3 regions of the Paenibacillus sp. SEL1 genome follow, and region 1 is predicted to be linked to each of the others. Evidence: riboswitches for the same ligand, from Rfam matches in the RefSeq annotation. Region 1 holds a riboswitch; each other region holds the start of a gene.
What was found. A riboswitch is a leader RNA that binds a small molecule or an ion and turns the genes downstream of it on or off. The one in region 1 is predicted to bind glycine.
Positions count from the first base shown of each region.

Region 2: linked by a shared signal. The riboswitch ahead of gcvT (glycine cleavage system aminomethyltransferase GcvT) and the one ahead of sdaAB (L-serine ammonia-lyase, iron-sulfur-dependent subunit beta) in region 1 are both predicted to bind glycine.
Region 3: linked by a shared signal. The riboswitch ahead of ACYCSE_RS03055 (alanine/glycine:cation symporter family protein) and the one ahead of sdaAB (L-serine ammonia-lyase, iron-sulfur-dependent subunit beta) in region 1 are both predicted to bind glycine.

Region 1 covers NZ_CM137723.1:2,435,945-2,438,263, forward strand. Annotated here, with positions in the region: gene sdaAA (L-serine ammonia-lyase, iron-sulfur-dependent, subunit alpha) at 1-698, opposite strand, end outside; gene sdaAB (L-serine ammonia-lyase, iron-sulfur-dependent subunit beta) at 688-1,377, opposite strand; glycine riboswitch at 1,589-1,704, opposite strand; gene ACYCSE_RS11185 (DUF6359 domain-containing protein) at 1,920-2,319, shown strand, end outside.
Region 2 covers NZ_CM137723.1:514,254-516,572, reverse strand. Annotated here, with positions in the region: gene gcvPA (aminomethyl-transferring glycine dehydrogenase subunit GcvPA) at 1-130, opposite strand, end outside; gene gcvT (glycine cleavage system aminomethyltransferase GcvT) at 256-1,356, opposite strand; glycine riboswitch at 1,533-1,631, opposite strand; gene gcvH (glycine cleavage system protein GcvH) at 2,026-2,319, shown strand, end outside.
Region 3 covers NZ_CM137723.1:675,552-677,870, reverse strand. Annotated here, with positions in the region: partial or broken gene ACYCSE_RS03060 (glycoside hydrolase family 1 protein) at 1-518, shown strand, start outside; glycine riboswitch at 684-760, shown strand; glycine riboswitch at 779-873, shown strand; gene ACYCSE_RS03055 (alanine/glycine:cation symporter family protein) at 1,033-2,319, shown strand, end outside.

The DNA.
Region 1 (2,319 bases):
AGTGCAGTCACGGCTCCCAGCCCGTTGCGCACGATGCACGGAATCTCCACGAGTCCGGCGACGGGGTCGCAAATCAGGCCGAGCGTGTTCTTAAGGGCGAGACCCACGGCGTGAACAGCCTGTTCAGGCGTACCACCGCGCAGCTCGACCATAGCGCCAGCGGCCATCCCGATAGCTGAGCCAATCTCAGCCTGACAGCCTCCCTCGGCGCCAGAAATGAAGGAGTTGTTGGCGATCACGTAGCCAATAGCACCAGCGGCGAACAGGCCGTTCACCATATGCTCATCATCCCAGCCGAACCGTTCCTGCGCACTGATGAATACACCAGGGATAACCCCACATGAGCCTGCGGTAGGCGTGGCGACAATGCGACCCATAGATGCATTAACCTCCGACACGGAGAGGGCATAAGCCATGGCGAGCGCGGAGGCATCACCGGAGCAGGTTTCCCCTGCCCGCAGATACTCGGCTAGGCGCTTGCCGTCCCCGCCCGTCAATCCACTGCGGGATACGGTGTCTTGTGTCTGTCCGCGATGAACGGCTTCCTTCATGACTTCATAATAATCAGACATTTGACGGAAGATTTCTTCCTCCGTTGTATTCGTTTCTTGTACCTGCTCTTGAATCATCAAGCGGCCAATCGTGGTGGATTCTTCAGCGCATAAAGCGCTGATCTCATGCAAATGGCTAAACCGCATCGGATTCAGCTCCTTTTTTCAAATTAATCATTTTAATTTCATACATATGAGGCAAAGAGCGCAGTTTTGCGATCAGTTCAGCCGTAGGTGGACTGTCCGTTTCGATGGCGGTAAGTGCTTCACCATCTCGGCCTTTGCGATCCACATGCATATAGGCAATGTTAATGTGAGCCGCGCCCAGCGCTGAAGTTATCGCGCCCAATGTACCGGGCTTATCTGAGTGGAGAAGCACCAGCGTAGGCAGCTCCCCGGTCAGATTGACCCGGAATTCGTTCAGTTGCTGGACATGGATGCTGCCGCCGCCGATGGAGGAGCCCAACAGTGTGCGCTGATCCTCGCCCTTCCACAGCTCGAAACGGACAGTGTTCGGATGAGGGGCGGGGAGTCCGCTAACGGCGAATTCCACGGCCATCCCGGCTTGTTCGGCCCATTGCTCGGCATCGGGAATCCGGTGATCGTCCGTATCGTAATTAAGCAGTCCTGCGATGAGCGCCAGATCTGTACCGTGTCCTTTATACGTATCGGCAAAGGAGCCGTATAATGTCATGCGGGCACGGTCAGGCTGCGCTCCGAGCCAGTGCCGGGCAACGCGTGCGAGTCGCACCGCGCCTGCGGTGTGTGAACTGGAAGGTCCGGTCATGGCCGGGCCGATAATGGAAAATACATCTTTGAAACGCATGGTGTGGCCCCCTGTATGTTCTAATACCATACTATATGGTATTTCCGCGTCTTTGCGCGTTTATGACGGTTCCTAATGCTGACGCGCAATGTGAGCACAAAAAAGGACAGGATAAGGAAGTTTCCCTTATCTCTGTCCTCGTTACCTGAGAGTTTCGTGCGGTGTTCTTACCGCCTTACCCCTTGGGTGGCTTGCGCTCTCTCCAGAGTTGCGTCAGATGACGATACATGGACCTGAGAGATTATCCGCCAGCCGGGTGCTGGCGTCTTGCTCCTTCGGTGCCGCCAGAGTGTAGGCTCCCTGGACAGACTCTCCCGTCATCTTCATTCGCGTATACCGTTCTACATGTCTTTCTTAGGGTAATGTATGCCGTGCTCGGTGTCAATCACAGGGTTCAATTTTTACATAAACAGGTGCGTTTCCAATAAAAAAGATTAAAATTTACATAATTATGGATGAAATCAGGAAGGAATTAGAAGATTGGCGGCTAATCTGATAAAGGACAAGTACATTTATGGAAAACATAGGAGGGATATTGACGTATGGTAAAAGGCTTGCGGTTCACAGGTTCACGCTTAAAAGGGATGCTGCATCTAGCAGCAATCGTATCACTGCTGATCGGGATCTTCGTTCCACTCGGTCAGGTCAAGGCAGAGGGAGCATCGACAGTAGCCGAAGCACTTCAGGGCCAAAGCAGTGGAGGTACGGTGACGGTGGAAGGCTTCATTGTCGGACATGCTACCGGATCGAAAACGGCTAACTTTTCTTCTCCGTTCGCGAATGATTTTAACGTACTGATTGCCGATCAGGCAAATGAACGTAATACGTCTAATCTATTGGATGTACAGCTGACTTCAGCGTATAGAGGGCAATTTGGGCTGTCAGGCCATCCTGAGCTGATCGGCAGCAAAATTCGTGTGACGGGTACACTCGGCGCCTACA
Region 2 (2,319 bases), 1.9 Mb from region 1:
GGAGTTCCCCTTGATATCGAATGGCCTCTGGAATGTCACTGAATAAATCATCGATGGATGAAATGCCGACCACACGCAGCATTTCGGTTTGATCCTGTTCAGTCATAGGGAGATAACGATGCTGCTTCATAGGTTCTGGCTCCTTTCGAAAAGCAAAATTTAAATCGTAAATTAGCTAATAAAAAAGTGTGAGATGGAAAACCCAGAAGTTCATATCTGACATGTTTGCTTTATTGAAATGAAGAGAGTTTAAGATCAGCGCGGACGTTTATAAAAGGGGGCTGCCACCACCTCGGCACGCAGGCGTTTGCCACGAATCTCAACCTCCAGCGGTGTGGAGAGGGCGCTAAAACGACTGTCTACCAAGGCGAGGCCGAGATTACGCTTCAAGGTGGGCGACTGAGTCCCCGTTGTGACCTCACCGATGTGTTGTCCTTCTGCGAATACCGGGTAATGGGCGCGTGGGATACCGCGATCCATCATTTCCAGCCCGATCAATTTGCGAGGAATCCCTTGATCTTTCTGACGTTGCAGTGCTTCTCTACCGATAAAATCTCCTTTATTCAGCTTGACGAAGAACCCTAGACCGGCTTCGAGTGGTGAAATCGTGGCAGATAACTCCTGTCCGTACAGCGGCAACCGTGCCTCAAAGCGTAGGGTATCCCGAGCACCAAGTCCAGCGGGAATCAGCCCATACGACTCACCGGAACGAAGCAAACCCTCCCATATGGCTGTTGCTTCCGCGGCAGGTACGTAAAATTCAAAACCGTCTTCACCCGTATATCCGGTTCGTGAGACGAGTGCTTTTGCTCCGAACAATGGCACATTCTCATGGAAGCGGAAAGATGCCAGATTCGTAATGTCCGTATCTGCCACGGCTGCGGCAATACGTGCTGCTTCCGGTCCTTGCAACGCCAGCAATGCTATCGCATCAGACACATTCTCCATGTGAACGGATGCAGGCATATGGCGAATTAGCCAATCCCAATCCTTATCGATGTTAGAGGCGTTCACAACGAGCATGTAGCGCTCCGGTCCTTTGCAGTAAACAAGCAGGTCGTCTACTACCCCTCCATCGGGGTAACACAGGAGTGAATATTGTGCCTGACCTGGTTCCAACTGGCTGACATCATTCGTGGTCATCCTTTGCAGAAAAGCTTCGGCCTCTTTGCCTTCAACCAAAAATTCGCCCATATGCGATACATCGAATAAACCCGCACGTTGCCGGACGGCCTCATGCTCCTTTTGAATGCCGCTAAACTGAACGGGGAGCTCCCAGCCGCCAAAGTCAATACAACGAACCCCAGACTGCGTCCCGTAGGACGAATATAGCGGTGTTTTTCGCAAATTAGTCATTTTTCCACTCCTATCCGGTGTGATCGGCTAAACAAAAAAGACAGGCCGAAAAAAACGTATAGACGGCAGTCTACACTCTTTTTTCAGCTCTGTCCTTGATACCAGAAAGTTACCCCGGTATGTACCGGGTTTCCCCTTGGGTGATCCGCTCCAATAGCGAATGCTCTCCAGAGATGCGTCCGGCAGAGGTCCTTTTGCCTGAGAGATTCACCTGCAATGCAGGCTTACTCCTTCGGCGCTACCTTCGGGATCAACAGTATATTACCTGGCTTTGCAGATAACAACTTGATCCGATTCGCGTGAACTTATGTTTCATAAGCCGCAACAGCTATGCGAATCTTTTTAGCAGTCTCTCCCTCCGCGTTCATCCGCGTTTGCAGTTGTCGGGGTGTTTCCCAAAGCATTTGCTATAACCCATTAATACGCAAATTCATTCAAAATGTCAATAAAAATGTCATCAAAAACAATAGAAAAAACATTTAATATATAAATAAGGATATGTAAGCGTTTGTTATAAGCTATCATATTTTTATATAGTACGCCATATGAGGTGATATGAAGTATTTTTGTTAGTATTATTGACATGAGTGTTCTTGTTGTCATAATCTTAACCTGTCTAATACAGGTGAGCAAAAGCGATTTTATTCATATGGAAGTGAGGGGAACAGGATGAGTGAAGTAAAGCAGCAACTTTGGTATACAGACGAACATGAGTGGGTTCAGCGCACAGCGGATGGGACGTTGCGGATTGGTATTACAGACTTTGCACAGCATCAACTGGGTGATATTGTTTTTGTAGAATTACCTGAGGTGGGAGTAACGATTGAGCAGGGAGCGGAGATCGGTACGATTGAATCGGTGAAGACGGTATCCGACCTTTTTGCTCCGGTGACGGGAACCGTATTAAAAGTGAATGAAGCGCTGGAAAGTACGCCTGAGCTAGTGAATGAATCTCCCTATGAA
Region 3 (2,319 bases), 1.8 Mb from region 1:
GACAATGTATTTGATGAGCTGCGCAAGTATGGTATTGAACCGCTGGTAACATTGTCACATTATGAAACACCGCTAGGTCTGACTCAGAAGTATAATGGTTGGCTGGGACGTGAAGTCATACAGCATTACGTAAATTATGCCGAAACGGTGTTTACACGCTATAAGGATAAAGTAAAAATACTGGCTGACCTTTAATGAAATCAATGTAATGACCATGAGCCCGTTCACCGGTGGCGGTGTGGTTATTGACCTTTGTGCATGACACGTATCGCATTGATTACTTGCGTCAGCATATTGCCCAAATAAAGGAAGCGATTGCCGACGGTGTTGATCTGCTTGGCTACACCAGCTGGGGTCCTATCGACCTTGTGAGCATGTCTACTTCTGAAATGTCCAAGCGCTACGGATTTATTTACGTTGATCTGGATGATGACGGTAACGGAACGCTCAAACGCTCCAAAAAGGACTCATTTAACTGGTATAAAAATGTGATAGCAACCAATGGTGAAGAATTGTAATTCCATATCATCTCGGGCGGATATAGCAGAAGACATCCTAAGGATGAAATTTGCTGTACCCGCTTTTTTGATAGACATAATAATATTTCAGAGGGCTTCACAAACTTTTCACTTGTAATAAGCTGAAAGTTTTCTGTATAATGAATAAAAATTTCATATGTCTGGTTGATGTTTGCGGGAGATGGAACGAAAGTTCCGACCGAAGGGGCAAAACTCTCAGGTGCTTAGGCTGATTACAGCAACAAGCGGGGACCGTAAACGGACAGAACTCTGGAGAGACCCTTAATTGGGCGCCGAAGGTGCACCGCAGAGAACATCTGCTTAAACTCTCAGGCAAAAGGACAGAGACGCGAATAACCTGTGACAGGGAATACCCTAGGCTTTTTTATGAGCTATTAGAGGTAGTAACCTGCACAAGATGGTTGTATTTTTTCGTGCCTTTAACCTCTCCAGGAGTCGAATCAGCTGATTTGACTCTTTTTTGTTTTCTAATATGCTGGAGGAGCGGGTTGAAATGAATTTGGTACATGTATTAGAAACGATTGACAGCTGGATATGGGGAGCGCCGCTTCTTATTCTCGTAATGGGCACGGGGTTGTGGCTAACGATCCGTTTGAAGCTGCTTCAGGTTATTCGATTGCCTTTGGCGCTCAAGCTAATTGGTAAAGCGCCGGACGAAGGTAGTGGAGATGTAAGCAGCTTCGGAGCATTGAGTACGGCACTGGCAGCTACTGTAGGTACAGGAAGTATTGTTGGCGTGGCGACAGCAATCAAGCTGGGTGGGCCCGGTTCATTATTCTGGATGCTGGTTGCAGCTTTTTTCGGGATGGCAACCAAATATGCGGAAGGATTATTATCCGTTAAATACCGTGTTAAAGACCGGAACGGACAATTTTCGGGTGGTCCGATGTATTATATTGAAAACGGACTTGGCCGCCGTTTCAAGCCGCTGGCGATGTTGTTTGCCTTTTCTGGTGTTCTTGTAGCCCTATTTGGAATCGGTACTTTTCCGCAAGTAAAGGCTATCGTTTCTTCGACGGAAAGTAGCTTTGGAGTGCCAACGGTAGTTACAGCGATCATTATTTCCGTGTTAACGGCTGTTGTTACGATTGGAGGACTCAAAAGTATTGCCAAGGTATCCACAAAGATTGTTCCATTCATGTCGGGGCTCTATATCGTAGTTTGCTTAATTGTACTCATTAAGTTTGCAGGAGAGCTTCCTCATGCGATTGCTTTAGTATTACAAGGGGCCTTCTCGACCACATCTGCAACGGGTGGATTTGCCGGAGCGACGATTATGTTGGCGATGCGAAGCGGAGTTGCCAGAGGTATTTTTGCTAATGAAGCCGGTTTGGGAAGTGCGCCAATTGCAGCAGCAGCTGCTAAGACGAAATGGCCTGCAGAACAAGGGCTGATATCCATGACAGGCGTATTTATTGATACGATGATTATTTGTAATCTGACGGGATTTACGTTGCTGGTTACGGGAATATGGAGTGGAAATGACGATGGAGGTCTGATGACCCAGCATGCGTTTTCCAGTGCCTTTCCGGCTGGTGCAGAGCTCGTGACGATTAGCCTTATTTTATTTGCGTTCACAACGATACTTGGCTGGAATTACTACGGAGAACGTTGTGTTGAATATTTACTGGGTGTCAAATGGATTAAACCATACCGTTATCTGTTCATCGCACTTGTAGCAGGAGGTGCGTTCATCAAGTTGGAAGCCATTTGGCTGCTGGCAGATATCTTTAACGCAATGATGGCTTTCCCGAATCTGATTGCACTGCTTGGCTTATCG